Regions from separate parts of the Agromyces archimandritae genome, predicted to be linked through region 1. Evidence: riboswitches for the same ligand, from Rfam matches in the RefSeq annotation. Region 1 holds a riboswitch; the other holds the start of a gene.
What was found. Region 1 has a riboswitch for thiamine pyrophosphate ahead of G127AT_RS14820 (ECF transporter S component). Riboswitches for the same ligand answer to the same signal wherever they lie in the genome.
Positions count from the first base shown of each region.

Region 2: it holds a riboswitch for thiamine pyrophosphate, as region 1 does, so the genes downstream of both, thiM (hydroxyethylthiazole kinase) here and G127AT_RS14820 (ECF transporter S component) in region 1, are expected to answer to the same signal.

Region 1 covers NZ_CP071696.1:3,211,345-3,225,652, reverse strand. Annotated here, with positions in the region: gene G127AT_RS14860 (5-dehydro-4-deoxyglucarate dehydratase) at 1-864, shown strand, start outside; gene G127AT_RS14855 (enolase C-terminal domain-like protein) at 899-2,224, shown strand; gene G127AT_RS14850 (metallopeptidase family protein) at 2,337-2,684, shown strand; gene G127AT_RS14845 (serine hydrolase) at 2,739-3,986, shown strand; gene G127AT_RS14840 (hypothetical protein) at 4,016-4,273, opposite strand; gene G127AT_RS14835 (nucleoside/nucleotide kinase family protein) at 4,270-4,902, opposite strand; gene G127AT_RS14830 (energy-coupling factor transporter transmembrane component T family protein) at 4,895-5,677, opposite strand; gene G127AT_RS14825 (ABC transporter ATP-binding protein) at 5,674-7,170, opposite strand; gene G127AT_RS14820 (ECF transporter S component) at 7,179-7,823, opposite strand; TPP riboswitch at 7,863-7,963, opposite strand; gene G127AT_RS14815 (spore germination protein GerW family protein) at 7,983-8,321, opposite strand; gene G127AT_RS14810 (DNA polymerase IV) at 8,408-9,661, opposite strand; gene gatB (Asp-tRNA(Asn)/Glu-tRNA(Gln) amidotransferase subunit GatB) at 9,787-11,301, opposite strand; gene gatA (Asp-tRNA(Asn)/Glu-tRNA(Gln) amidotransferase subunit GatA) at 11,301-12,821, opposite strand; gene gatC (Asp-tRNA(Asn)/Glu-tRNA(Gln) amidotransferase subunit GatC) at 12,818-13,120, opposite strand; gene ligA (NAD-dependent DNA ligase LigA) at 13,189-14,308, opposite strand, start outside.
Region 2 covers NZ_CP071696.1:2,954,920-2,969,227, reverse strand. Annotated here, with positions in the region: gene G127AT_RS13625 (ABC transporter ATP-binding protein) at 1-59, shown strand, start outside; gene thrC (threonine synthase) at 69-1,493, opposite strand; gene G127AT_RS13615 (CDP-glycerol glycerophosphotransferase family protein) at 1,596-2,897, opposite strand; gene G127AT_RS13610 (glycosyltransferase family 2 protein) at 2,994-3,878, opposite strand; gene G127AT_RS13605 (CDP-alcohol phosphatidyltransferase family protein) at 3,913-4,725, opposite strand; gene G127AT_RS13600 (glycosyltransferase family 2 protein) at 4,731-5,786, opposite strand; gene G127AT_RS13595 (S1C family serine protease) at 5,950-7,635, opposite strand; gene G127AT_RS13590 (aminotransferase class I/II-fold pyridoxal phosphate-dependent enzyme) at 7,782-8,984, shown strand; gene G127AT_RS13585 (carbon-nitrogen hydrolase family protein) at 9,035-9,877, opposite strand; gene G127AT_RS13580 (GNAT family N-acetyltransferase) at 9,887-10,684, opposite strand; gene G127AT_RS13575 (DUF2200 domain-containing protein) at 10,863-11,207, opposite strand; TPP riboswitch at 11,275-11,370, shown strand; gene thiM (hydroxyethylthiazole kinase) at 11,361-12,272, shown strand; gene G127AT_RS13565 (bifunctional hydroxymethylpyrimidine kinase/phosphomethylpyrimidine kinase) at 12,269-14,308, shown strand, end outside.

The sequences.
Region 1 (14,308 bases):
TTCACCGCAGATCTCGAGTTCGACGAGGCGACGTACCGGGAGCATGTCGCCTGGCAGGCGAGCTACGAGGTGGGCGGACTGTTCGCCGCCGGCGGCACCGGCGAGGGATTCAGCCTCACTCCTGAGGAGAACGCACGCGTCATCCGCGCCGCCGTCGAAGCGTCCCGCCCCGAAGTGCCCGTGCTGGGATCGGCCGGCGGATGGACGAAGAACGCGATCGCCAACGCGCAGGCTGCCGAGGACGCCGGCGCCGAAGGCCTCCTCATCCTTCCGCCGTACCTCACGGAATGCTCGCAAGAAGGTCTGCGCGAACACGTCGGTGCGATCGCCGACTCCACGAGACTTCCGCTCATCGTCTACAACCGTGCGAACGCCGTCTACTCGGCCGAGACGATCGCCTCCCTCGCAGGTGCCCACGAGAACTTCATCGGCTTCAAAGACGCGCTCGGCGACATCGAGCACCTCGCCAAGGTGACATCGCTGAACGGCGATCGCCTGTTCTACCTCGGCGGGCTCCCGACGGCCGAGGTCTACGCCCTGCCGCTCTTGCAGATGGGCATGAGCACCTACTCGTCCGCCATGTTCAACTTCGTGCCCGAGTTCGCACTCGACTTCTACCGCGATGTGCGCGCACAGGACCGGACGGCGATCAATGAGAAGCTCGCGCGCTTCGTGCTGCCGTATGCGGACATCCGGGACCGCGGCGAAGGATACGGGGTCTCCATCATCAAAGCCGGCCTCGACATCATCGGCCGCCCCGTAGGGCCCGTACGCCCGCCCCTCACCGACCTCGGCGAGCAGGACGTCGCCGACCTCGGCGCGCTGATCGTCGCTGCCGGGATCGAGCCGGAGCCCGTCCGATGAGAGCGAAGCGCCTGAACTCCCCGGAGGGTGGGAAATGAGCACTCCGACCATCGCCCGGGTGCAAGCGATCCCGGTCGCCGGCCACGACTCGATGCTCCTGAACCTCTCAGGCGCCCACGGCCCGTTCTTCACCCGCAACATCGTCATCATCACCGACTCGGACGGACGAGACGGGCTCGGCGAAGTGCCCGGCGGCGAACCGATCCGGTCGACGATCGAGGAAGCGGGAGCCCTCCTCATCGGGCGCCCCGTCGCCCGATACCGTTCCCTGCTCCGGGGGATCGCCGCACGCTTCGCCGATCGAGACGACGGCGGCCGCGGTCTGCAGACCTTCGACCTGCGCACGACGATCCACGCCGTGACCGGCATCGAATCCGCCCTCCTCGACCTGCACGGCCGATTCCTCGGGATTCCCGTCGCGGAGCTGCTCGGCGAGGGCCAGCAGCGGGCAAGCGTGCCCATGCTCGGCTACCTCTTCTACGTGGGCGACGCCGACCGTACCCGGCTGCCGTACCTGCGCGAGCCGGACGGCGAGGATGCGTGGGCCCGCGTCCGCCGGGAGGAGGCGCTGACGCCGGATGCGGTGGTCGCGCTCGCCGAGGCAGCCCGGGAGCGCTACGGTTTCGCCGACTTCAAGCTCAAGGGCGGTGTGTTCGCAGGCGATGACGAGGCGGATGCGGTCGAGGCGCTCGCAGCGAGGTTCCCGGATGCCCGGATCACGCTCGACCCGAACGGCGCATGGTCGCTCGAGGAAGCGGTGCGCATCGGCCGGCGCCTGCGCGGCACCATCGCGTATGCGGAGGACCCCTGCGGCGCGGAGGGCGGATTCTCGGGGCGCGAGGTGATGAGCGAGTTCCGCCGCAGGACGGGAGTGCCGACGGCCACCAACATGATCGCGACCGACTGGCGCGAAATGGCGCATGCGGTGCGGGGCCATGCCGTCGACATCCCGCTCGCCGACCCGCACTTCTGGACGATGGCGGGCAGCATCCGCGTGGCCCAGCTCTGCAACGACTTCGATCTGACCTGGGGTTCGCACTCGAACAACCACTTCGACATCTCGCTGGCGATGTTCAGCCATGTCGGCGCCGCCGCCCCCGGTGAGATCACCGCACTCGACACCCACTGGATCTGGCAGGACGGCCAGGACCTGACGACGAACGCCCCGAAGATCATCGACGGGGCGGTCCGAGTGCCGACGTCGCCGGGCCTGGGAGTGGAGCTGAACCACGACCGCGTCGCCGAAGCCCATGAGCTCTACCGGGAGCACGGGCTCGGTTCGCGCGACGACGCTGCGGCCATGCGATTCCTGGTGGACGGATGGGTCTTCGACCCGAAACGGCCCTGCCTCATCCGGTGAGCTCGGCGGGGCGCCGTCCGAACCGCGCCCCGCCGAGCTGCGGCCGCGGCCGGCGCGGGTAGACTCGCGCCGGATGCATCGCGCACCGGCATCCACGACCCGAGGAGACGCCATGGAGCTCGACGCCGACGCCTTCGAACGTCTCGTCGTCGACGAGCTCGACGAACTGCCCGACGACATGGTCGACGGCCTCGACAACGTCGTCTTCGTCGTCGAAGACCGACCCGAGGACGGCTCGCTCGACCTCCTCGGCCTCTACGACGGCGTCGCGCTCACCGAACGCGACCGCTACGGCTTCGGCGAGGTGCCCGACCGCATCATCCTCTACCGCGAACCCCTGCTCGCCGTCGCCGACACCGAGGAGGAGCTCCGCGACGAGATCCACATCACCCTCGTGCACGAGATCGCGCACTTCTACGGCATCGACGACGAACGGCTGCACGAGCTCGGTTGGGCGTAGGCGCGGCGCTGCCGTGACGGGCCGGCGGATGCGCGCCCGGTTACGCTGGTGGGCATGAGCCCGACCCCCCAGCGGATCATCGGCGTGAGCCTCGGCGCCGCCCTGATCCTCGCCCTCGGCGTGTACGGCCCCGCGACCCTGCTCGGGCCGTTGCCTGCGGCCGCCGTGACCGCCGAACCCCCGGCCGTCGAAGCCGGCGAGACGGCGCGTTTCGCACTGCCGGAAGACGGCCAGTCGGCCGTCGCCCTCGTGCCCGACGAGACCGGCGAACCCGTCGTGCTCGCCGGTGCCGGCGACGACGAGGCCCTGCCGATGGGCGGGGCCGCCAAGCTCGTCACCGTGCTCGTCACGCAGGCCTCGCAACCGCTCACCGCGGGCGACGACGGCGCCGACATCCGCATCGGCGCCGAGGACTACCGCGGCTACCTGAACTACGACAAGGAGGGCTCGCGGGTCCTGCCCGTCTCGCCGGGCGAGACGTGGACCCAGCGCGACGTCGTTCAGGCCGTGCTCCTCGCCTCGAGCAACAACCACGCCGACACCCTCGTCCGCTGGGCGTTCGGCAACCCGGCCGCCTACGTCGAGGCCGCCAACGCCTGGCTCGACGAGCACGGCTTCGAGCACACCCGCGTCGACGACGCCACCGGGCTCTCCGGCGACAACGTCGGAACCGCGACCGAACTCGCGCGGCTGACGGCGATGATCATGGCCGTGCCGGCCCTCGCCGACATGATCGACCACGCCGGCGAACGTGCCGGGCTCGGCGAACGCACCATCCCCGACGTCATCGCGCACATGCCCGACCGCGTCCGCGCGCTCTCCCGCAGCTACACCGATCAGGCCGGCCTCGTCTTCGCATTCACCGATCTCGCCGACACCGGCGAAGACGCAGTCCGCATCGTCGGGGTCCTGCTTCGCATGCCCGACTACGAGACCCTCGATCCGGCCGTCGAGCGGATCCTCGCCGACGTCGAGTCCGCCGCGAGCCCCCGACGCCTGGTCGAAGCGGGCACCTCGTACGCGAAGGTCACGACGCCGTGGGGTCAGCGGAGCGAACTCGTCGCCTCGGTCGGGCAGGAGACGGCCGCGTTCGGCGGCGGCGCTCAGGCGCCGGACATCCGCATCGACGACTTCGCGACCGGGCGCGCCGGTGACCGCCTCGGGCGCATCACGATCGACTACGAAGGCGGCACGGCGACCTCGCCGCTCGAGCTCTCCGACGACCTTCGCGATCCAGGCGTCTTCTGGCGCCTCGGGCATCCGATCATCATGGTGAACGCCCTGTTCGGCTCGATCCGCTGACCCGCCCGCCGGCCCCGACGGGCCGCGCGTCAGTCGTTCTCGTCGTCGGGTTCGACCGGATCCGAATCGCCCGCATCGAAGCGGTACCGGACGCGCTGCTGCCCATCGACCTCGCGCGAATCGACCAGCTCGTACCAGAACACCGATTCGAGGCCCTCGACCGCGGCGATCATGCCGACCCGTTCGTCCGGCCGGCCGTCGACGAGCACTCGAGGCACGTATTCCCCCTCGAGCGGCCCGTCGAGGAATTCGGCGATGTACTCCGCCGACGTCTCGTTGTCGCTCATGGCACTACCGTATCCCGGGGCCGCGGACGGCGACAGCCCGGCAGGCCGCGGAGCCGGATGACGCCGGCCCCTCCGCGCCCGTGCACGGCGAGGTGGCGGCGCCACTGACGATCCCAGTCGTCCCAGTGCGCGTCGAACGCGCCGCCGTCGCGCGCGAGCGCCTCACGCCGGCGCGCGGCATCCGGGGCGTGGATCCACACCCGCACCGCCGGCACGCCGTCGCCTGCCGCGAACGCCCCGCACCCCTCGATCACGAGCGCACCGCCCGGCCGGACGATGCGGACCGCCCCCGGCCGGCCGGCCGCCCAGTCCCACAGCGGGACGCGGCCGGGTCGCCCGGCGGCGAGCGGCCCGATCAGGGTGCGCGCGAGCATCCGCCCCGCGGCCTCGAGGCCGCCCCAGCCGGGGTAGACGTCGTCGAGGCGCACGGCTTCGGTTCGGTTCGGCCGGGCCGCCGACCCGGCGGTGAGCAGCCCGGCGAGCGTCGACTTGCCCGAGCCGCTCGGGCCGTCGATGAGGACGAGGGGCGCCGGCCCGGCCGCACGGACGGCGGCGCCGACGCGTGCGAGATGCGGCGCCCAGCCCCGCGACAGGGCGCCGACCGACTCGGGGCCCGCCGTCTCAGCCATGCCAGATCACATTCCAGCTGCCGGTGGCGACCGCCACGCCCACCGCGAGCGCCGCGACGGCGGCCCCGGCCGCGACCGTCGCCCACTCGGCGCGGCCGAAGCGAGCCGGGCGCCACCAGCTGCGCGGCACGTCGCTGCCGAAGCCGCGGGCCTCCATCGCCGTCGCGAGCGTGCCGCCGCGGCGCACCGCGAGCACGAGGAGGGCGAGGGACTGCCGGGCGAACCGCACCGGGAAAGCGCCGTCGCCGACGCCGCGCGCACGCCGGGCGAGGGAGAGCATCCGCCAGTCGTCGACCGTGGTGCCGGCCAGACGAAGGGCCGCGAGCGCCCCGAGCACGAACCTGGCCGGCAGGCGCAGGGTCTGCGCAAGGCCGTCGGCGAGGTCGGTGGGGTCGATCGTGAGGAACAGGACGACGGCCGGCAGCGCGATCGCGAGCACGCGAAGCGTCGTCGACGCGGCGATATGGATCGAGCCCTCGCTGATGTGGATGAGCCCGAACTCGAAGAACGTCGCCCCCGACGACTCGCCGTAGAGCAGCATGCTCACCCCGGTGAGGGGGGCCGCGATCCACACCGGAAGCGTTCGCACCGAGAACGCGAGCGGCCCGAGCCCGACCGCGGCGAACAGGGCGAGCTCGGCCAGGAGCGCCGTCGCGGCCGAGACCGGGTCGAGGGTGAGGATGAGGGCCACGCTCAGCGGGACGGCCGCGAGGAGCTTCGCGACGGGGTTGATCGACGCCAGCGGCAGGCCCGCGCGCACGAGGCCGATGCTCATGCCCGCACCTCCGCCCGGGCGCCGAGATGCAGGCGCGCATCGCCGAGGGCGGCGGCGAAGGCTTCGTCGTGGGTGATCGCGGCGATGCCGGTGCCGCCGTCGCGGACCTCGGCGATGAGCCGGACGAGCTCCTGCCAGGTGCGCGCATCCTGCCCGAAGGTGGGTTCGTCGAGGATGAGCAGGCGGGGCCTGGCGATGAGCGCCGTCGCCACCGAGAGGCGCCGCTTCTCGCCGCCCGAGAGGGTGAACGGGTTCGCGCCGGCGAGTCGATCCAGCCGCAAGGCGTCGAGCAGTCCGGCGACGCGCGCGTCGCGCTCGCGGCGGCCGAGGCGGAGGGCGTCGGGCCCGACCTCGAGCTCGGCGCGCACGCTGCCGCGCAGGAACTGGTGTTCGGGGTGCTGGAACACCGTGCCGATGCGGGTCAGGAGCTGCTTCGAGCGCCACTCGATCGGGTGGGCGGATCGCGCCCCATCGCGGAGCGCCCCGCTCGCCTCGAGGCGGCCGGCGACGGGCGGCAGGAGGCCGGCGAGGGTGAGCCCGAGGGTCGTCTTGCCGACCCCGTTCGGGCCGGTGATCGCCAGCAGGCGGCCGGCGTCGAGGCGGGTGCGGATGCCCGTGCGCACCGCGACCCCGGATCGCCCGACCGCGAGCCCGTCGGCGGTGAGGAGCGGCTCGGATGCCGACGGCGCGGCCCCCGCGACCGGATCGGTCGCCCCACCGGCAGCGGCTCCCGTCGCCCCGGGCGCGGCGCCCGGCAGCCAGACGCCGGCCGCCGCCAGCTCCCCCGAGGCGTCGGCGAGGACGCGGTCGGGCGGGCCGTCTGCGAGCACGCCGCCACCGGCGGCGAGCACGATCACCCGGTCGACCAGCGGCAACCAGGCCTCGATGCGATGCTCGACGACGATCAGGGTCGCCCCGCTCGCATCGAGGCAGCGCGCCACGGCATCCCGGACCTCGATGACACCGGCCGGGTCGAGGTTCGCCGTCGGCTCGTCGAGGAGGACGAGGCCCGGCTGCATCGCGATCACCCCGGCCAGGGCGAGCCGCTGGCGCTGCCCGCCCGAGAGGGCGCTCGTCGGATGGTCGGCCGGGAGGGCGAGCCCGACCGCGTCGAGCGCACCGCGCACCCTGGCGCCGATCCGTTCGGGCGGGACGCCGAGGTTCTCGCACCCGAACGCGACGTCGTCGGCGAGGCGCGACATGACGATCTGCGCATCGGGATCCTGCAGAACGAGCCCGCTGCGGCCGTCGGGCGCGGGCGGCCGGCCGTCGACGAGGAGGCGGCCGGCGGCCTCGCCCTCCTCATCGCCGCCGAGCACCCCCGCCAGGCCGTGCAGCAGCGTGGACTTCCCGGCCCCGGAGGCCCCGAGCAGCAGCACCCGCTCCCCTGCTTCGATGTCGAAGCTCGCGCCCGAGACCGCATGGCTGCGGCGGCCCGCATGCCGCCAGGACCAGTCCTCGGCCCTGACGGCTGCGGGGCGCACCTCGCTCACCGGCGCCCTCAGTCTTCGGCGAGCTTCGCCGTGCGCCCCGAGGCGAAGCTGGAGAGCGCCCCGGTGCTCGCCAGGCCGCGGACGGCGACCCAGGCGAGCAGCCCGGCGATGAGGGAACCGCCGACGACCGAGGCGACGGCGTAGATCGTGGTGAACGCGGACGAGGCTCCCGGGTAGTAGATGAGCAGGTCGTTCAGGGCCATCGCCGCGCCGGCACCGGCACCGGCGAGGACGGCCACGCCCGGGTTCCACACGCGGTAGGCGAAGAGGAGGAAGACGATCTCGGCGCCCAGCCCCTGCACGAGGCCGGCCTCGAGGGTCAACAGCCCCCACTGGGTGCCGACGAGCGCCGACACGGTCGCGGCGACGACCTCGGTGTAGATCGCGGCGCCCGGCTTGCGGATGACGAGGGCGCCCATGACGCCGGCGATGACCCAGAGCGCGGCCGGACCGGCCTGCAGCCCCGGCAGGAGCGCCTCGATGGGCGCCGAGATCGGCCCCCACGCGGCGCCATAGGCCCAGTAGACGATGCCGAGCGCGACGCCGATGACGCTCGCGACGACGATGTCGACGACCCGCCAGCGGAAACGCCTGGCCGGTGCGGCCGGTGCCGCGGCGGATGCGGAGGTGGTGGATGCAGCTGTCTCGTGCACGTATCGTGCCCTTTCGTTCGAGGTGAAAGAGGCACGGGAAATGAGATCGTTGAGTCTCCCTGCGCTGGCATGATCCAGATCAGGTTCGACGGTCGAAGGTTGAGAACCTTCCTCTCAGCCCGGCTCACCGGACTCCCGTGTTCGATTGCGAGTATAGCCTCAGCGCTTGAGGGCGCGGACGATGCGCGCGAGGGCGCGGCCCGCGACCCAGATCGCCGGCACGCTCACCGCGATGAGCGCGATGAGGTTCGGTTCGAAGCGCACGTCGTCGCCGCGGCCGATATATGCCCCGACGGGGATGGATGCCCCGCCGCCCCCGCCCCCGGATGCCTCACCGCCCGAACCGGACTCCACTTCGCCGGTGCCGGCACCGAATCCGTAGTACCCGACGGCGACCGGGATCACGGTCGTGCCGTCGATGTCGATCGGATCGGCATACGAGGTCTTCACCCCGACGCCGCCGACGGTGTTCGCGAGTTCCACGACGAGATCAGCCATGCACGCCACGCTACCCGCCGAACGCGCGAGCGGCCAGACCCCGCGCGGTGACCGTCCGGCCCATGATGCGGACGTGGCGGCGGCGGCTACGTCCCGGGGTCCTTCCGCTTCGAGGTGGAGACGCGATCCGCACCGCGGCGGACGAGCGCGGCCGGTCGCACGAGACCGGTGCCGAAGCGGGCATGCACCTCGTCGATCGCACGTTCGGCGCCCCGCCACTCCTCATCCGGGTCCCACAGGGCGAGGCCGGCGCCCGACTCGCCGAGGCCCTCGGCGCGCACCCCGATGAGGCGCACCCGTGTGCCCTCCGGCATGAGCTCGGGCAGCGCCTGCACGGCCTCGTCGTAGATGCGGCGTGCCACATCGGTCGGCTCTGCGAGCGTGCGGGAACGCGTGACGGTGCGGAAGTCTCCGTACCGGAACTTCAGGACGACCGTGCGGCCGGTCAGCCCCGCTTTCCGGAGCCTCACGCCGACGTTCTCCGCAAGCCGCAGCAGTTCACGGCGCACCTCGGCCGGATCGGTGAGATCGTGCGAGAAGGTCGATTCGTGCCCGATGCTCTTCTCCTCGCGGCCCGTCGTGACCGCGCGCGGATCGTCGCCGACGGCCAGGCGCAGGAGCCGCGAAGCGAGCGCCGGCCCGACGGCGCGTTCCAGGGCCGCCGGCGGCATCGCGGCGACGTCGCCGACCGTGCGGAGGCCGAGGCGCGCAAGCGACTGCTCGGTGACCGCGCCGACGCCCCAGAGCGCCGAGACGGGCAGCGGATGCAGGAAGGCGACCGTATCGGCGGCCGGCACCACGAGCAGCCCGTCGGGCTTCGCCCGGCCCGAGGCGACCTTCGCGACGAACTTCGTCGCCGCCACCCCGACCGAGCAGGTCAGGCCCGTCTCCTCGTGCACGCGCCGGCGCAGCATCCACCCGATCTCGGCGGGCGAGCCGTGCAGGCGCCTTGCCCCCGACACGTCGAGGAACGCCTCGTCGATCGAGAGCTTCTCGACGAGCGGCGTGATCTGCTCGAAGATCGCCATCACCCGTTTCGACATCGCCGAGTACGCCTTGCCGTCCACGGGCAGCACGACGGCGTTCGGGCAGAGCATGAGCGCACGCGACATCGGCATGGCCGAGTTGACGCCGAAGCGCCGGGCCTCGTAGCTCGCGGCCGACACCACGCCGCGGCCCGAGCGGCCGCCGACGATCACCGGTTTGCCGCGCAGTTCGGGATGCTTCAGCAGCTCGACGGAGGCGAAGAACGCGTCCATGTCGACGTGCAGGATGGGGCTGCCCGAATCGTCGACGGGGCCCGTCGTCACCTGCCGCGACGAGCCGTCCTGCTTGCTCACGCTCCGAGCCTACGCGGACCGGCCGACAGTCCCCCGAGACGACTGCCGGGGGTGCGGCGGATGCAGCGGCGAGCGGATGCCGGGGCACATCGCACCCCGGCATCCGCTGCGACCGGCACCGCCGTTCAGGCGTTCGCGCGTTCGAGGACGAGTTCGCGCACGCGCGCGGCGTCTGCCTTGCCCTGCATGGCCTTCATCACGGCGCCGATGACGGCGCCGGCGGCCTGCACCTTGCCGTCGCGGATCTTCGCGAGCACATCGGGCTGGGCGGCGAGCGCCTCGTCGATTGCGGCGATGAGCGCCCCGTCGTCGGAGACGACGGCGAGCCCGCGTGCGTCGACGACCTCCTGCGGCGAGCCTTCGCCTGCGACGACGCCTTCGAGCACCTGGCGGGCGAGGCGGTCGGTCAGGGTGCCGGCCTCGACGAGGGCGGCGAGCTCGGCGACGTGGGCGGGCTCGACGAGCGAGGCAGCGTCGCGTTCGCTCGCGTTCGCGAGGCGGGCGATCTCGCCCGTCCACCACTTGCGTGCGGCGGCGGGGCTCGCCCCGGCCGCGACGGTCGCGGCCAGCTCGTTCAGCAGACCCGAGTTGGCCACATCCTGGAACTCGAGGTCGGTGAAGCCCCACTCCGCCTTCAGCCGGCGTCGGCGGGCGGCGGGCGGCTCGGGCAGCGCGGCGCGCAGTTCCTCGATGAGCTCGGCCGACGGGACGACCGGCAGCAGGTCGGGCTCGGGGAAGTAGCGGTAGTCGTCGGCGTCGGACTTCGGACGGCCGGCGCTCGTCGTGCCCGTGTCCTCGTGCCAGTGCCGCGTCTCCTGCGTGATCGTGCCGCCGGAGGCGAGGATCGCAGCCTGCCGCTGGATCTCGTAGCGGACGGCGCGTTCGATCGATCGGAACGAGTTCACGTTCTTCGTCTCGGTCCGGGTGCCGAGCTTCGTCTCACCGCGGGGCCGGAGCGAGACGTTCGCATCGCAGCGCAGGTTGCCGCGCTCCATGCGCGCCTCGGAGATGCCGAGCGAGAGGGCGATGTCGCGGATCGTCGACACGTAGGCGCGAGCGAGCTGGGGCGCATCGGCCTCGGCGCCGAAGATCGGCTTCGTGACGATCTCGACGAGGGGCACGCCGGCACGGTTGTAGTCGACGAGCGAGTACTCGGCGCCCTGGATGCGGCCGGTGGCGCCGCCGACGTGAGTGAGCTTGCCGGCGTCCTCCTCCATGTGCGCGCGCTCGATCGGCACCTCGAAGACACGACCGTCGTCGAGTTCGACCTCGACGGAGCCCTCTTCGGCGATCGGCTCGTCGTACTGGGAGATCTGGTAGTTCTTCGCGAGATCGGGGTAGAAATAGTTCTTCCGCGCGAAGCGGCTGGAGGCCGCGATGGAACAGCCGAGGGCGAGCCCGAGGCTGATCGAGTAGCGCACCGCTTGGGCGTTCACCACGGGCAGGGAGCCCGGCAGGCCGAGGCACACCGGCGTGATCAGGGTGTTGGGCGACGCGCCGTGGTTGGCGGAGTTCGCGGGGTTCGGCGCATCCGAGAACATCTTGGTCGCCGTGGCGAGCTCGACATGCACCTCGAGGCCGATGACCGGTTCGAAGCGGGCGATGGCCTCGTCGTAGTCCATCAGTTCTGCGCGGGCCATCAGCGTGCGCCTTCCTCGGTCGCAGGGGTGAGTTCGGGTGCGCGGGCGATCAGCGGACCGCCCCACTCGGCCTCGAGCAGCCGCTCGAGCGCGCCGCCCACGTTGTAGAGGCGGGTGTCTTCGTGCGCCGGGGCGAGGAACTGGATGCCGACGGGCAGCCCGTCCTCGGGCGCGAGGCCGGCCGGGATCGAGATGCCGGGCACGCCGGCGAGGTTCGCCGGGATCGTCGCGATGTCGTTCAGGTACATGGCCATCGGGTCGTCGAGCTTCTCGCCGAGCTTGAAGGCCGTCGTCGGCGCCGTCGGCGAGGCGAGCACGTCGACCTGCTCGAAGGCGGCGTCGAAGTCGCGCTGCACGAGGGTGCGCACCTTCTGGGCGCTGCCGTAGTAGGCGTCGTAGTACCCGGCGCTCAGCGCGTAGGTGCCGAGGATGATGCGGCGCTTGACCTCGGGGCCGAAACCGGCCTCGCGGGTGGCCGCCATGACCTGTTCGACGGTGCCGCCGCCGGGCGGGGTCACCCGCAGGCCGAAGCGCACCGAGTCGAACTTCGCGAGGTTCGAGGACGCCTCGGCCGGCAGGATCAGGTAGTAGGCCGCGATCGCGTACTCGAAGTGGGGGGCGCTGACCTCGACGATCTCGGCGCCCTGCTTCTGCAGGAGGTCGAGCGACTCGTGGAAGCGCTGCCGGACACCGGCCTGGAAGCCGTCGCCGTCGAGCTCCTTGACGACGCCGATGCGCAGGCCCGAGACGTCGGCGCGGCGCACGGCCTCGGCCATCGAGGGCCACTGCCGCGGGATCGAGGTCGAGTCGCGCGGGTCGTGGCCGGCGATGACGTCCTGCAGCAGCGCCGCGTCGAGCACATTGCGGGTGACGGGGCCGATCTGGTCGAGCGAGGAGGCCAGCGCGATCGAACCGTAGCGGCTGACGGCGCCGTACGTCGGCTTCACGCCGACCGTGCCGGTGACGTGCGCGGGCTGGCGGATGGATCCGCCGGTGTCGCTGCCGAGCGCGAGCGGGGCCTCGAAGGCGGCGACGGATGCAGCCGAGCCGCCGCCGGAGCCGCCGGGGATGCGGTCGAGGTCCCACGGATTGTGGGTGGGCCCGTACGCCGAGTGCTCGGTGGAGGAGCCCATCGCGAACTCGTCCATGTTCGTCTTGCCGAGCGGCACGAGACCGGCCTCGCGGACCTTGACGACCGGGGTCGCATCGTACGGCGGCACCCATCCCTCGAGGATGCGGGAGCCGGCCGTGGAGGGCATGCCCTTCGTGACGAGCACGTCTTTGATCGCGATCGGCACGCCCGCGAGCGGGCCGAGGGCCTCGCCGGCGGCACGGCGACGGTCGATGTCGGCGGCCGCGGCGAGCGCGCCGTCGCGGTCGACGTGCAGGAAGGCGTGGACGGCGCCGTCGACGGCGGCGATGCGGTCGAGGTGGGCCTCGGTCGCCTCGACCGAGCTGAGCTCGCCGGCGGCGAGGCGTTCGCCGAGGGCGGCGGCGGCCAGACGGGTGATCTCGCTCACTGCTCCTCCCCCAGGATCGCCGAGACGGTGAAGCGGTCGCCGTCGCGCTCGGGGGCGCCGGCGAGCGCCTGCTCCGCGGTGAGCACGTCGTCGCCGACGATGTCGTCGCGGAAGACGTTCTGCATCGGGATCGGGTGGCTCGTGGCCGGCACGCCGGGCCCGGCGACCTCGCTCACCTTCTCGACCGATCGCATGATCTGGCCGAGTTCCGTGGTGAGGTGGCCGATCTCTTCCTCGGTGAGCGCGATGCGGGCGAGGTTCGCGAGATGCGCGACCTGCTCCGCACTGATTTCAGACATGCTGCTCCGTCGTCTCGGGGTGGGGATACTCGATTCTATCCGGGCCGGACGCGGCCGGCCCGGCCTCCTCAGTCGGCCGCGGGCGGTTCCGGCAGTCCCGCCGGGCCCTCCGTGACGAGGATGCGGAAGCCGTCCGCATCCAGCACCCGGATGCCGAGCTCTTCGGCCTTGGCGAGCTTGGATCCGGCGCCGGGTCCGGCGGCGACGAAGTCGGTCTTCTTCGAAACGCTCGAGGCCGCTTTGCCGCCGGCGGCGATGATCGCCTCCTGCGCGCCCTCGCGCGTGTAGCCCTCGAGGCTGCCGGTGGCGACGACCGTGAGGCCGGCGAGGACGCCCCCGGCATCCGCCGCAGCCCCGGGCCCCGGATGCCCGGGTGTCGCCCACTGCACGCCGGCGGCCGTCCATCGCTCGACGATCTCGCGGTGCCAGTCGACCTCGAACCAGTCGGCGAGCGAGTCGGCGATGATCGCGCCCACCCCGTCGACCTCGGCCAGCTCCTCCGGGCTCGCCGCCCGGATCGCGTCGAGGGAGCCGAACCAGTCGGCCAGCGCCCGCGCGGCCACCGGGCCGACGTGCCGGATGTTCAGGGAGACGATGAGGCGCCAGAGCGGTTTCGTCTTCGCCTTCTCGAGTTCGTCGAGCAGGGTCGTGGCGGCCTTGGCCGGCACGGGCACGCGGTAGTCCTTCTTGACGCCGGCCTTGCGACGTTCGGCGGGGCTCCAGTCCTCGGTGCCGGGCGGGTACGTCGCCGGCGAGAGCACCTGGAACGGTGCGCGGCGGACGAGCTCGCCCGTCTCCGGGTCCTCCTTCGGCTCGCCGGTCTCGGGGTCTCTGACGATCACGACGATCGGCACGAGCTCGTCGACGGTGAGCTCGAAGAGGCCCGCCTCGGTCTCCAGCGGCGGCGTCGCGGGGACTTCGGGCCGGGTGAGCGCGGATGCGGTCACCTCGCCGAGCGCCTCGATGTCCAGGCCGCCGCGGGAGCCGATGTGCTCGATGCGGCCGAGCACCTGCGCCGGGCACGACCTCGCGTTCGGGCAGCGGAGGTCCTTATCGCCCTCCTTCATCGGGCGGAGGGGTGTGCCGCAGACCGGGCATTCCTCCGGCATCCGCCACTCGAGCTCGCTGCCGTCGCGGCGCTCGGCGACCGGCCCGAGGATCTCGGGGATGACGTCGCCGGCTTTCCGC
Region 2 (14,308 bases), 260 kb from region 1:
GCCCCATCGACGAGGTCCTCGACCGCTACAACGCCGACTCGGGCACCGCGAAGAAGTAGGCGGGCGCCTCAGCGCACCGCGTCGCGCGCGATGATCTCGCGGATCGCCTCGGCGTCGTCGGCGACCTCGACGACGTGCTGCGGCGCGTCGAGCAGCTCCTGCAGTTCGGTCGGCAGCGGCGCCGGCTCGCCGATCGCTTCGGCGACGATGCCCGGGAACTTCGCGGGTTTGGCGGTCTCGAGCACGAGCATCGGGATGCCGGGCTCCGGCAGCCGCCGGGCGACGGTGAGCCCGTCGGCGGTGTGCGGATCCACGATGACGCCCGACTCCTCGTGCGTGCGGCGGATCGTCTCGACCCGGTCGGCGTGCGTGCTCGTGCCGCTCACGATGCCGAACTCGGCGGCGAAGCGAGGCTGTTCGGCCGAGAGGTCGAGCACGCCGTCGCGTTCGAGGCCGGCCCACGCCTCCCGCAGCCGTTCGGGGTCGCGGCCGAGCACCTCGAAGACGAAACGCTCGAGATTCGAGGCGCGCGAGATATCCATCGACGGGCTCGAGGTCGCCAGCGTCTGCTCGCCGGCCCGCGGCCGGTACACACCGGTGCGGAAGAACTCGTCGAGCACGTTGTTCTCGTTGGTGGCGAGCACGAGGCGGTGGATCGGCACCCCCATGCGGCGGGCGAGGAACCCCGAGAAGATGTTGCCGAAGTTGCCCGAGGGCACCGCGAACGAGACGCGGAAGCCGGCCCGCTCGGCCGCCGGCACCGCATCCGTCGCCCGCAGCCACGCCCACACGTAGTAGACGGTCTGCGCGCAGACACGGGCGAAGTTGATCGAGTTGACGGCGCCGATCGCGTGCTCGCGCTTGAACGCGGCATCCCCGGTGATCGTCTTCACGAGGTGCTGGCAGGCGTCGAAGTCGCCGGCGACGGCGATGTTGTGGATGTTCGCGTCGGTCAGCGAATACATCTGCGCCCGCTGGAACGGGCTCATGCGGCCCTGCGGCGAGAGCATGAAGACGCCGACGCCGTGCTTGCCGCGCAGCGCGTACTCGGCGGCCGAGCCGGTGTCGCCCGAGGTCGCGCCGAGGATGTTCAGCGTGCCGCCGCGGCGGGCGAGCGCGTATTCGAGCACCTGGCCGAGGAACTGCATCGCCATGTCTTTGAACGCGAGCGTCGGGCCCTCCGAGAGGCCGACGAGCGAGATCTCGTCATCGAGGCGGCGGATGGGCACGATCGCCTCGTCGGCGAACCCTGCCGGGTCGTAGGCGGCCGCGCAGAGGGCCGCGAGATCGTCTTCGGGCAGGTCGTCGGCGTAGCAGCCGATGACGCGTGCGGCGAGCTCGGCGTAGTCGAGGCCGCGCCACCCCTCGAGCCGGTCGGCGATCCGCGGCACCTCGGCCGGCACGACGAGGCCGCCGTCTGGGGCGAGCCCGGCGAGCAGGATGTCGCTGAACGGCGCGGGCGGCATGCCGCCGCGGGTCGAGACGTAGTCCACGGGTCTCCTGTCGATCGGTCGCGCGGGGCGGTCGGCCGCCGCGCGGGGCTCGGGCTCGCCTTCGATGGTATCCGCCCGGTCGGCGGCATCGGGCCGGGCGATTCAGTCGACGAGCGCCTCGGCGTCGGCGTCCGGCTCCTCCGGGTCCTCGGCGTCGTCGACCTCGGGTTCGCCGGCGTGGATCGCCGCGAAGCGCTCCCACTCGTCCATCAGATGTTCGACGGCGCCGTGGAAGCGGGCCGTCGTCGCCCCCGGGGTCGTGTCACCGAAGTAGCGGGCGACCCAGAAACGCAGTCGCTCCTGCGCCTCGGCGTCGGCTTCGACCTCGGCGATGCGGCGGGTGAGCTGCGGGGCGTCCTCGGCGGTCAGCCACTCGCAGGCCTGCAGGTAGCCGGTCGTGTCGACGTCGGCGGCGGGATGCACCGGCCGGGTGATCATGAGGGGCTTGCCGGCGGCGAGCCGGTCGTAGACCATCGCGGAGATGTCGACGATCGCCATGTCGGCGGCGGCGAGCTGCCAGCCGAGGTCGGGGCCGTCGTCGTAGACGTGCTGCGCGGACGGGTCGGCGGTGTTCGCCGCGGCGATCGCCTCGATGATGCGCCGGTTCGCCGCCCCGTAGGCGTGGTCGACGACGCCGGATCGCGGATGCGGGCGGTAGATGACGCGGTGCCGGCCGGTCGCCAGGAGCGCGGCGACGAGGGCCTCGCCGTGCGTGGCGATCGAGCCGTAGGCGGCGGAGGGCCGGTCGCCCTCCCACGTCGGCGCGTAGAGGACGACTTCGCGCTCGTCCGGCGTGTACGGCAACGTCGCGCCGTCGAGGTAGTGGTCGGCCTGGGGGCGGCCGATGGGGATCGCCCGCTTGTCGAAGTCGTAGTCCCAGAGCACCCGCCCGAGCCGGGCGCGGGCCGCGTCGCCGGCGATGAGGGCGTAGTCGTAGGCCTTGAACTGGTTCGTCGTCATGTACATCTTGTCGGACTCGCCGTGGTTGATGAACACGTGCCAGCGGCGCCCGTAGCGCATCATCTGGAAGTTCTTCGCGTTCTGGTTGACGTAGAACACGATGTGCAGGTCCTGCGCATGGATGAAGCGCTCGAGGTCGCCGACCTTGCGCACATAGGCGACCGGGATCGGCGATTCGTCGAGGAGCTCGAGGGCCGCCCCCGAGGCCCGCGAGAGGATGACGACGGGCCAGCGCTCGGCGAGCCTGGCGAGCGGCCGGTACCACTGCCGCAGCTGGTACAGGTTGACCTTGCCGTCGGCGAAGTACACGCCGATCTTGAAGCGGTGGGCTTCGTGCTTCGGCTGCGCCGCGAGCTTCGCGGCGAGGCGTCGCTGCGCCTTCCGCGACCAGGCGATGTCCTTCGCCAGTTTCACGGCACGACGGATGTCTTTCTGCAAACCCACGCGTTCCAGGCTAGGCGAGCCCGCCTGGGGGAACCCCCGCATGCGGCGGGGCCGGGCGGACCGGTGCCCGATCGTTACCCGGGAGCGGAGGCGTGCTCAGACGAGCGGCGGCCGCCCGGCGAGCGTCATACGCCACACGGTGCGCCACCGCATCCGCCGCCGGCCGCCGGGGTCAACCCGCCAGCCCTCGCGCCAGCCGGCCCACCAGGCGCGGAAGCCGGCGGGGTTCCGCGCGAAGCGCAGCTGCTGCAGCAGCGTCCAGCTCGCGACGTAGACGGGCGCGATGAGCCACGGCAGATTGCGTTTGGCCAGCCACACCCGGTTGCGGGCGTTCAGCCGCCAGTACTGCGAGTGGCGGGTCTGCCGGATGACGGGATGCGTGGCGGCGAGGTCGCCCGCGTACCAGGCGCGGTACCCCGCATCCCAGACCCGCCAGGCGAGCTCGACGCCCTCGTGCGCGTAGAAATACGGGTCGCCCCAGCCGCCGGCGGCCTCGAAGACGGCGCGCGGCATGACGAGCGCGCCCTCCCAGCACGAGAACACGTTCGACGAGCGGGCCGGGTCGCCCTTGCGGATCCGCGGGATCCACCGCCTGGGGGCCGGCCCGCCCGCCTCGTCGTCGACGCGCGGCTGCACGAGCCCGATCGACGGCTCGGCGCGCATCTTCGCGATCGCCCCAGCGACGAGACCCGGCGAGAAGGCGGCGTCATCGTCGAGGAACGCGAGCCACTCCCCCGACACGAGCGGCACACCGCGGTTGCGGCCTGCCGGGATGCCGAGATTCTCGGGCAGGTGCAGGGTGCGGATGCCCTCCGGCAGCGCCGGATCGGCCGTCGCCGGGTCCCAGCCGTTGCCGACGACGACGACGTCGGGTTCGACGCCCGCCTGCGTCAACACGGAGCGGATGCCGGCGGCGAGCTCTTCGGGCCTGCGGCCCTGCGTGAGGACGACGACGCCGACCCGCGGGGCGGGCCCCGGCATCCGCTCGCCGCGCTCGCGCCCGGCGGCCGGGCTCTCAGGCACGGACCCGCCTCGAGGCCATGATCGCGACGAAATGGCCGAGCACGGCCAGCACCGCGAGCGGCAGCAGCGCCGAGACGACGATGCGGTCGGTGAGCGGCTGGCCGAGGAAGAGGCCGACGAGGGCGGCGCCGAAGGCGATCAGGGTGAGCTCGACCGAGTGGTACAGGCGATGGAACGGCACGAAACGCGCGGCGCGGCGGAGCGTGGCGACGAGGCCGCCGCGCGGCGCCGACTCCCCCGGAGTGTCGGCGAGCTTCGGAAGCCCGGCGTTCGCGCGGGCCACGTGCACCATGTCGTTCAGCGCCTTGTTCAGCACGATGACGAGCGCGAGGAGGGCGGCGATCGTGGTCCAGAGGAAGTCGCCCGGGAACTCCAGCGGATACCCGGCGGCGCGGATGCCGAGGGCCAGCGGGATGAGCGCCTCGGTCGTGTAATGGCCGACCTTGTCGAGGAAGACGCCCGCCGGCGACGAGGTGCCGCGCCAGCGCGCGACCTCGCCGTCGCAGCAGTCGACGAGCATCTGCAGCTGCCCGAGGACGACGGCGAGCGCCGGCCCCCAGATCCCCGGGATGAGCAGGGCGGCCGCCGTCGACCAGCCGACGAGGATCATGATGCCCGTGACGCCGTTCGCCGAGATCCGCGTCTTCAGGAACAGCCACGTCAGGTACGGCGAGAAGCGGCGGAGGTACAGGGAGGCGACCCAGTGCTCGGCGTTGCGCCGGCCGCGCACCTCGGGCGGCTGGCTCACGCGCTTCAGTTCGGCGATGCTGCCTGGTCTGCCGCGTTCGGCGCGGGCTTCGCTCATGCGGTTCACCTTCCCGTGTGCGCGGCGATGTCGTCCGTGAGCGACAGGAAGCCGAGGATGAAGCCGATCCCCCACGACACGTGTATGCACGGCAAGACTACGAGAAACCATGCGGCGGCGCGCGGCCCGGCTCCACGGCCGTAGGCGAGGGTCGCGGCGACGACGAAGAGGGCGTAGAGGGCGGGCACCGCGAAGCCGATGAGCAGCCACGGCGTCGCGCCGAGCGCGGCCTGCACGATGCCGGCGATGCCGAGCACGAGGCCGAGGGCGACGCCGGCGACCATCGCCGGCGGTGCGAAGTAGCGGATGCCGTTGGCGGCCGGGAACCGGCGGGCGAGCTCGCCGCGCCACAGCCCCGTCGAGAACATCTGCCGCACGAGCAGCCCCGGGCGCGACCGCGGCCGGTACATCACCGACAGGCGCGGCGTGAACCACACCGTGCCGCCCGATTCGCGGAGCCTGCGATTCAGCTCCCAGTCCTGCCCGCGCTTCACGCCCTCGTCGAAGAGGCCGACGCGGCGCAGCGCATCCGTGCGGAACACGCCGAGGTAGACCGTCTCGGCCGGGCCCTCCTCGCCGCCGACGTGCAGCCGCGTGCCGCCGAGGCCGACCTTCGTGCCGTAGGCCAGGGCGACCGCCCGCTCGAAGGCGGTGCGGCCGTGGGCGTCCATGATGCCGCCGACGTTGTCGGCCCCGGTCCGTTCGAGGGTCTCGACCGCGATCCGCGTGTAGTCGACGGGCAGCACCGAATGCGCATCCACCCGCACGACGACGGGGAACCGTGCGGCGCGGATGCCGATGTTCAGGCCCGAGGGCGTGGATCCGACCTCGTTCTCGAGCACGCGCACGCGGTCGTCGCGGCTGGCGAGATCGGCGACCAGCTCGTCGGTGCCGTCGATCGAGGGCCCGAGCGCGATGAGCACCTCGAAGGGGCCGTCGAAGTCCTGCACGAGGATCGACTCGACGGCGGCGCGCACGTGCGTCGCATCGTTCAGCACGGGCATGACGTAGGAAACGCCGATCGGCGAGTCGCGGCTCGCCTCATGGTGCTCGTTCGGCATGGTCCTCACTCGGTCCGGGGGTCGATCGAGCCTATCAGCGAGGCCCCGCGCGGCCGAACCCCGGCGAGGGTGCGGATGCCGTTCGGGCGCCGCCGCCGGCCGTGCGCCGACGCGGAGAGGCCCCGCCCGGCATCCACCGGGCGGGGCCTCGCGTCAGCGGCGATCAGCTCTCCAGCTCGCCGAGGGTGACCTCGACGGTGTGCGTCTGGCCGTCGCGGACGAAGCCGACCTCGGCCTTCGCCCCGCCGGGCAGCGCCCGGACCTGCGCGGTCAGATCGGTCTGGTCGGTGATCGGCAGACCGTCGAACGTCGTCACGACATCGCCGACCTCCAGGCCGGCCTCGGCGGCCGCGCCGCCCGGGGTCACGTCGTTGATGAGGGCGCCCGTCATGCTCGCGCCCTCGGCCGCGGCGGCCGCGCCGACCGTCGCCCCGAGCAGGCCGTGGCTGGCCGTGCCGTCTTCGATGAGCTCCTTCGCGACCCGCTCGGCGAGGTTCGAGGGCACCGCGAAGCCGAGGCCGATGTTGCCGGCCTGCGCCTCGGAGCCGCCCGCGCCGAGGATCGCGACGTTGATGCCGATGAGCTTGCCGTCGGCATCGAGCAGGGCACCGCCCGAGTTGCCGGGGTTGATGGCCGCATCGGTCTGCACGACCGGGATCGAGATCTGGCCCTGGTTCGCCTGCTGCTGCGGGGCCTCGTTCTCCTGCCCCGGGTAGTTCCAGAAGTCGAACGGGTTCTGGCCGCCCTGCTGGCCCTCGTCGCTCTGCTCGTCGCTCTGCTCGGGGGCTGCCGAGCTCGCCACGCTGATCGAACGGTTCAGCGCCGAGACGATGCCGTTCGTCACGGTGTTCGCCAGGTCGAGCGGCGCACCGATCGCGATCGCGGCGTCGCCGACGTTGAGCTTGGACGAGTCGGCGAACTCGATGGGCTCGAGGCCCTTCGCATCGGCCAGCTTGATGACGGCTAGGTCGCTCAGCGGGTCGGTGCCGACGAGCTCGGCCGTGTAGAGCCGGCCCGCCGAGTCCTTCACCTGGATCGTCGGGTCGCCCGTGGCGCCGTCGAGGGTGACGACATGCGTGTTCGTGAGCACATAGCCGTCCTCGCTCAGGATCACGCCCGAACCCGTGCCGGCGCCCTCGTTGCCGGCGACCGAGATCGTCACGACCGAGGGGCCCGCCTTCGCGGCGACGCCCGTGATCTCGTTGACGTTGCGGGTGTCGTTCACGACGATGTTCTGCGGGCTCGACACCGATGCCGGCGCCGGCGAGTCGCTGTTGGCCTGGATGAGGGCCGTCACGCCGGCGGCCGAACCGCCGCCGATCAGGGCGCCGACGACGAGGCCGGCGGCGATGCCCACGCCCAGGCGCGACTTCGGCTTCTGCGGCGCCTGACCGGCCGGACCGATCGGCTGCGTCGGCTGCGTGGCCTGCGCCTGCCCGCCGCCGAAGGCCGGGGGCACGGGCGGAGCGCCCGCCCCCGTCGACGCCGAGGCGTGCGCGGACGCGGGCTGCGGGGCCGGCGCCTGCTGGTGCTCGTACGCGGCCGCCCGGTAGGGCTGCGGCGCCTGGCCGGGTGCGTAGAGGGTGCCCGTCGGCTGGGCCGCGGGGCGCAGGGCCGGCACCGGCTCGGGGGCGGATGGCTCGGATGCGGCGGGGGTCGCGGATGCGGCCGGCTTCGGCGCCTCGGGCGCGTGGGCCTGCGCCTCGGCCGTCGGCGTCTGCGCCTGGGGCTCGGGGTGCGCCGCGGCATCCACCGCGGGAGTCTCGAGGGCGCCCTGCTGCTCGGCAGCCGCCGCCTCGTTCGTGTGCTCGGGCTGTTCCGGCTCGCGGCCGGATGCTGCGTCGGTCATGTCTGCTCCTTCCAAGCGATGCCAGTCTCGCGCGGCGATCTGAGCAGACGGTCTCAGCAGCCTGTGCTGAGGCTATGACCTCGCAGAAATCCGGCCGTGCACGGTGACGGCACCCCGCCTCATGCTACGTGTTCTACCGTGGACGGGTGAGCCCTGAACCCCGACTCGAACCATGGCAGCGCACCGCCGCCGGCGCCGGCCTCCTCGCCGAAGACGGCACGATCGCCCAGACGATCTTCGCCGAGATGAGCGCGCTCGCCCTCCGTACGGGCGCCATCAACCTCGGGCAGGGCTTCCCCGACGAAGACGGCCCCGCCGAGGTCCTCGCCGAAGCGCAACGGGCCATCGCCGAGGGCGTCAACCAGTACCCGCCGGGCATCGGCTACCCCATCCTCCGCGAGGCGATCGCCGCCCACCAGGAGCGGTGGTACGGCATCCGCCTCGACCCGGGCCGCGAAGTCCTCGTCACCGCCGGCGCGACCGAGGCGCTCGCCGCGGCGCTGCTCGCACTCGTCGACACCGGCGACGAGGTCGTCACCTTCGAGCCCTGGTACGACGCGTACGCGGCCCTCGTCGCGCGCGCCGGCGGCATCCACCGCACCGTGCCGCTCCGCTTCCCCGACTGGCGGCCCGACCCCGACGAGCTCCGCCGCGCCGTCACGGATCGCACGAAGATCATCCTGCTGAACGCGCCGCACAACCCCACCGGGGCCGTCTTCGACCGGGCCACCCTCGAACTCGTCGTCGAACTCGCCGAACGCCACGACGCGATCATCGTCACCGACGAGGTCTACGAGCACCTCGTCTTCGACGGACCGCACACGCCCCTCGCGAGCCTGCCGGGCGCGTTCGAACGCACCCTCACGATCTCCTCCGGCGGCAAGACCTTCAACACCACCGGGTGGAAGATCGGCTGGATCACCGGCCCCGCACCGCTCATCACCGCCGTCCTGGCCGTCAAGCAGTACCTGACCTTCGTGAACGGGGCGCCGTTCCAGCCGGCGATCGCCGTCGGCCTCGGGCTCGGCGACGAGGTGTTCGCCGCGATGCGGGATCGGATGCGCGGCAAACGCGAGACCCTCGTCGCAGGCCTTCGGGCGGCCGGGTTCGACGTGGCGCGGGCGGATGCCGGCTACTTCGCCGTCGCCGATGCGGCGCCCCTCGGCGGGCACGACGCGGTCGCGTTCTGCCGAACGCTGCCCGAACGGGCCGGCGTCGTCGGCGTTCCCGTCACGGCCTTCGTGCACCCGGAGCGCCGGAGCGAGGTCGGAAGCCTCGTGCGTTTCGCATTCTGCAAGCGCGACGAGGTGCTCGCCGAGGCCGCGTCGCGGCTCGCCGGGCTGGGCTGAGCCGGGCTGGGCTGAGCCGGGCTGGGCTGAGCCGAGCTGAGGGCGCAGCGTCAGCGCGGCACGACCGTGAAGCGCCGCAGCTCGAGCGCCGGATTGGTGCGCCGCACGTCGCGGATGCGCCCGGCATCCACCCACGCGATCCCGAGGCCCCGGCCCTCGCCGACGGTCGCGAGCTCGACGCCCATCGGGTCGACGATCATGCTGTTGCCGGCCCCGACCGGCGCCGGGTGGTCGGCGGCGAGCACGTACACGGTGTTCTCGATCGCGCGGGCGGTGACGAGGGTGCGCCAGTGGGCTTCCTTCAGGGGACCGCGCACCCATTCGGCGGGCATGCAGATCACGTCGGCACCGGCATCCACGAGCCGCCTGCTGACCTCGGGGAACCGGGCGTCGTAACACGTCTCGAGGCCGAAGCGCAGGCCGCCCGCCTCGAAGAGCTCGGGTTCGTCGAGGCCGCCGGGTTCGACCCATTCCGATTCGCGCTGGCCGAAGGCGTCGTAGAGGTGCATCTTGCGATACTTCGCCACGAGGCCGTCGGCCGGCGAGACGGCGACGACCGTGTTGCGCACGCGCGCGGTGCCGGGGGCGGTTTCGAGGAGCCCGGCGACGAGGTGGATGCCGAGGCGCTCCGCGAGCGCGGCGAGCGCCGTGACGAAGGGGCCGCCCAGGGGTTCGGCGGCGCCCAGCCATTCGGGGCCCGGCTTCGGGGTGAAGGCGTTCGCATACTCGGGGAAGACGACGAGGCCGGCCCCGCGGGCCGCGGCCCGTTCGGCGAGCGCGGTGATCTCGACGAGGTTCGACGACGGCACCGGCCCCGGCGCGAACTGCGCGACGGCAACGCCGAAGCCGGGCTCGGGCTCCCGCTCGGCGGGCGATGCTGCGGAATCGCTCATGAGGTCAGCCTACGTCGCGGCGTCGAGCGGCAGGCGGTAGCTGCGCTCCTGCCCGACGGCGGTGAACCCGGCCCGGCGCAGGGTCGGCGCCGAGGTGTCGATGCGCCCCTTCACGAGCGCGAGCGCCGCCCCGTGGCGGATGCCGTAGGCCAGCCGTTCCGCGAGCAGCGCCCGGTAGACGCCGCGGCCGCGGGCCTCGGGCAGGACGCCGGCGCCCCAAAGCCGGGCGGTGTCGCCGTCGATCGTCACGCCGCCGGCGCCGACGGCTTCGTCGCCCAGCCGCGCCAGGAACCCGCCGCCGCGGCCGGCCGCGCAGCTCTCGGCGTTCTCGCGGGCCGATCGCGCATCGGCATCCGCACCCGCATCGTGCGGGGCGCTGCCGAAGGCCGCGAGATCGATGCGCCGCGCCGCACCGACGTCGGCCGCGCTCGCCACCGGACGCACCTCGGCGGGGCCGGGTTCGAGATCCGGCAGCCCCTCGCGAAGGTCGAGGCCGAGCACGTCGACGGTCTCGTCGTAGGCCGCGCCGCGGGCGAGGAGCGCCTCGTCGAGCCCCTCGGGGGCGCCGAGCTTCACCCAGGCGGTGACCGCCGTCGCGTCGGGATCGGCCTCGCGGAGCCGCGCGAGGCCCTCGTCGAGCACCGTCTCGACGGGTCGGGTCGTCGTCATGCGCTGCAACTGCCACGGCGTGCGGTACCAGGGGTAGCGGACGAAGAGGAGCTCGTCCGACTCGACGAGTTCGGCCCCGTCGGGGATCCAGATCCAGCGGTCGCCGGCGCGGGCGACGGCCTCGGGGTTCACGGGCATGCGGCGAGCGTACCGGCATCCACCGACGCGATCATGCCGGCCGCCTCGCGCCGCCGCCGCGGATCCGGAGATCGCCACGGTTTCGGATGGATACACCGGGATCGCTCCGAATCGGTGGCGATCTCCGAATCCGTGGCGGGGTGCCGCGCCGGGGCGGGCGGCCCGGCCGCCCGGCCGCTCAGCTGCGGAGGACCTTCTCCATGGCCTTGCCGCGGGCGAGCTCGTCGACGAGCTTGTCGAGATAGCGCGCCCGCTGCGTGACCGGGTCCTCGATCTCCTCGACCCGCACCCCGCAGATCACGCCGCGGATCTCGGAGGCCTTCGGGTTCAGCGTCGCGTCGGCGAAGAAACGCTCGAAGTCGCTGCCGTCGTCCAGGTGCCGCCGCAACTCGGCGTCGTCGAAGCCGGTGAGCCAGCGGATGACCTCGTCGAGCTCGGCGCGCGTGCGCCCCTTGCGCTCCACCTTCTGCACGTAGAGCGGATACACGTCCGCCACCCGCAACGCGGCGATCGATCGGCCCATGCCCGCATGGTACCGCGCGGGGCGTGGATGCGGCTGGGGATGTCGCCCGCGAACGGCTATGCTCGCACCCAGTGACACGGGGTGCCGCGACCGCGCGGCTGAGATCACACCCGTCGAACCTGATCTAGTTCGGACTAGCGAAGGGATGTCGCGATGCAGACGCACGCACCCGCCGACCCTGCCCACCTGACCGCCGCGAGCGTCGAGCTGCTCGACCGCGTGCGATCCACGACGCCGCTGGTGCACTGCATCACGAACAGCGTGGTGACGAACTTCACCGCCAACGCGCTGCTCGCGCTCGGGGCGGCGCCGGCGATGGTCGACATCAGGGAGGAGTCGGGGCTGTTCGCCGGCATCGCCGGCGGCCTGCTCGTGAACCTCGGCACACCGACCCCCGAGCAGCGGGCCGCGAGCCGCGAGGCCGTCGCCGCGGCGAACGCTGCCGGCACGCCCTGGGTGCTCGATCCGGTCGCGATCGGCGCCCTGCCGATACGCACCGCGCTCGCCCGCGACCTCGTCGCATCCCGGCCGACCGCGATCCGCGGCAACGCCTCGGAGGTCCTCGCGCTCGCCGGTGCCGGTGCCGGCGGACGGGGCGTGGATGCGGCGGACTCTACGGATGCCGCGGCCGGCGCGGCGAGCCGACTTGCCGCGGAGTTCGGCTCGGTCGTCGCCGTCTCCGGCCCGATCGACCTCATCACCGGCGGCGGGCGCTCCGCGCGAGTCGCGAACGGCGACGGACTGCTCACCCGGGTCACCGGCGGCGGATGCGCACTCGGCGCCGTGACCGCCGCATTCCTCGCGGCCGCGCGCGGCACCGAGCACGACGCATTCACGGCCACGACGGCCGCGACGCTCGTGTACACGGTCTCGGCCGAACTCGCCGCCGTCGATGAGACGGGCGCGCGCGTCGGGCCGGGAACGTTCGCCCTCCGATTCCTCGATGCGCTCGAGGCCGTCGACGGCGACGGCGTGGGTCGTCGCGCACGAGTCGCTGTCGCGTCCGGCGATGCGGGCTTCTCGGGCGAGACGGATGCCTCGGAGCCGTCGGCGGTGCGCGCATGACCCCGGGGCATCCGCTCGACCTGTCCGTCTACCTCGTGACCGATGCCGGCCTCTGCGGCGAGCGGGGCGTGGCCGACGTCGTGTCCGAGGCGGTCGCAGGCGGCGTGAGCATCGTCCAGTTGCGCGACAAGCACGCGACGTCCGAGCAGCTGCTCGTGCAGCTCGCGGAACTCGCGCGGGTGATCGACGGCCGGGCGGCGTTCGTCGTGAACGACCGGCTGGATGCGGTGCTCGCCGCACGCCGGCGCGGGATCCGCGTCGACGGAGTACACCTCGGGCAGGGCGATGCCGCCGTCCTCGAGGCGCGCGCCGCGCTCGGCCCCGATGCGATCGTCGGTCTCACGGCGAATACGCCCGCACATCTCGCGGCGGTCGCCGAGCTGCCGCCGGGCACGGTCACGTACCTCGGGGTGGGCGTCATCCGCCCGACGCCGACGAAGCTGGACCATCCGCCGGCCCTCGGCATCGACGGATTCGCCGAGATCGCCGCGGCGACCGGGCTGCCGTGCGTCGCGATCGGCGGCGTGGGCCTCGCGGATGTCGCGGAGCTGCGCCGCGCGGATGCCGCGGGCGTCGCCGTCGTGTCGGCGATCTGCGCCGCGCCCGACCCGTCCGCGGCGGCGCGAGAGTTCGCCGACGGCTGGGCCGCTGCCGCCCCCATGCCGACCGGCGGTCGAGGCCGTGCCGAACCCGTGAAGGGGATGCCGGGCGTGCCTCGGGTGCTCAGCATCGCGGGTAGCGATCCCTCGGGCGGCGCCGGCATCCAGGCCGATCTAAAGTCGATCTCCGCACTCGGCGGGTACGGCATGGCGGCGATCGCCGCGCTGACGGCGCAGAACACCCGCGGGGTTCGGAGCGTGCACGTGCCGCCGGCGGCATTCCTCGCCGAGCAGCTCGACGCGATCAGCGACGATATCGACATCGATGCGGTGAAGATCGGCATGCTCGCGAACGCCGACGTCATCGACGCGGTCGCCTCGTGGCTGCGACGCGTCCGACCGCCCGTCGTCGTGCTCGACCCCGTGATGGTCGCGACGAGCGGCGACCGCCTGCTCGACCTGGATGCCGAACGCGCGTTGCGCTCGCTGCTGCCGCTCGCCGACCTGGTCACCCCGAACATCGCCGAGCTCGCCGTGCTCGCCGAAACAGAACCCGCAACCGCCTGGACCGGAATCGTCGCACAAGCCGAGGTCGTCTCGGCCGGGTATGGCGTGCGAGTGCTCGCGAAGGGCGGTCACCTCGACGGTGCGACCGTTCCCGACGCGCTCGTCGATGCGGTGAACGCCACGATCGTCGAGTTCTCCGGCGACCGGATCGAGACGACCGCCACCCACGGCACCGGCTGCTCGCTCTCGTCGGCGATCGCCACACTGCGGATCTCGCTCGGCGGCTGGGAACCCGCAGTCGACGAGGCGCGTCGCTGGCTGAGGGAGTCACTGCGGCACGGCGAAGAACTCCACGTCGGCGGCGGGCACGGCCCGGTCCACCACTTCGCCGGCTTGTGGTCGCGGGGCGGGATCGCGACCGCGCCGACGGCCTCCGAGGTCGAGGCCGCCTGGTGGGGTGAGATCGCCGAGCTCCGCGCACGAATCGACTCCCTCCCGTTCGTCCGGGGGCTTGCCGACGGCACACTGCCGCCGGACGTATTCGAGGAGTATCTCGCGCAGGACGCCCACTACCTCCGCAGCTACTCGCGGGTGCTCGCCGAAGCCTCTCGGCTCGCCCCCGAGGCGCCCGAACAGGCATTCTGGGCAGCCTGCGCGCAGCACTGCCTCGACGGTGAGCTCGAACACCACCACGACAGGCTCGGCGACCCCGGCGTCGACCCCGTCCGGCCGAATGCGGTGAACACGGCGTACCTCGACCACCTCGTCGCCAGCGCCGCACGCGGTGGATACGCCGAGCTGATCGCCGCGGTGCTGCCCTGCTTCTGGATCTACGACGACCTCGGCCGGCGTCTCATCGCCGGTGACCTGGGTCCGGCAGCTCGCTCGCCGGAGCACCCGTACGCCGACTGGCTCGCCATGTACGGCGAT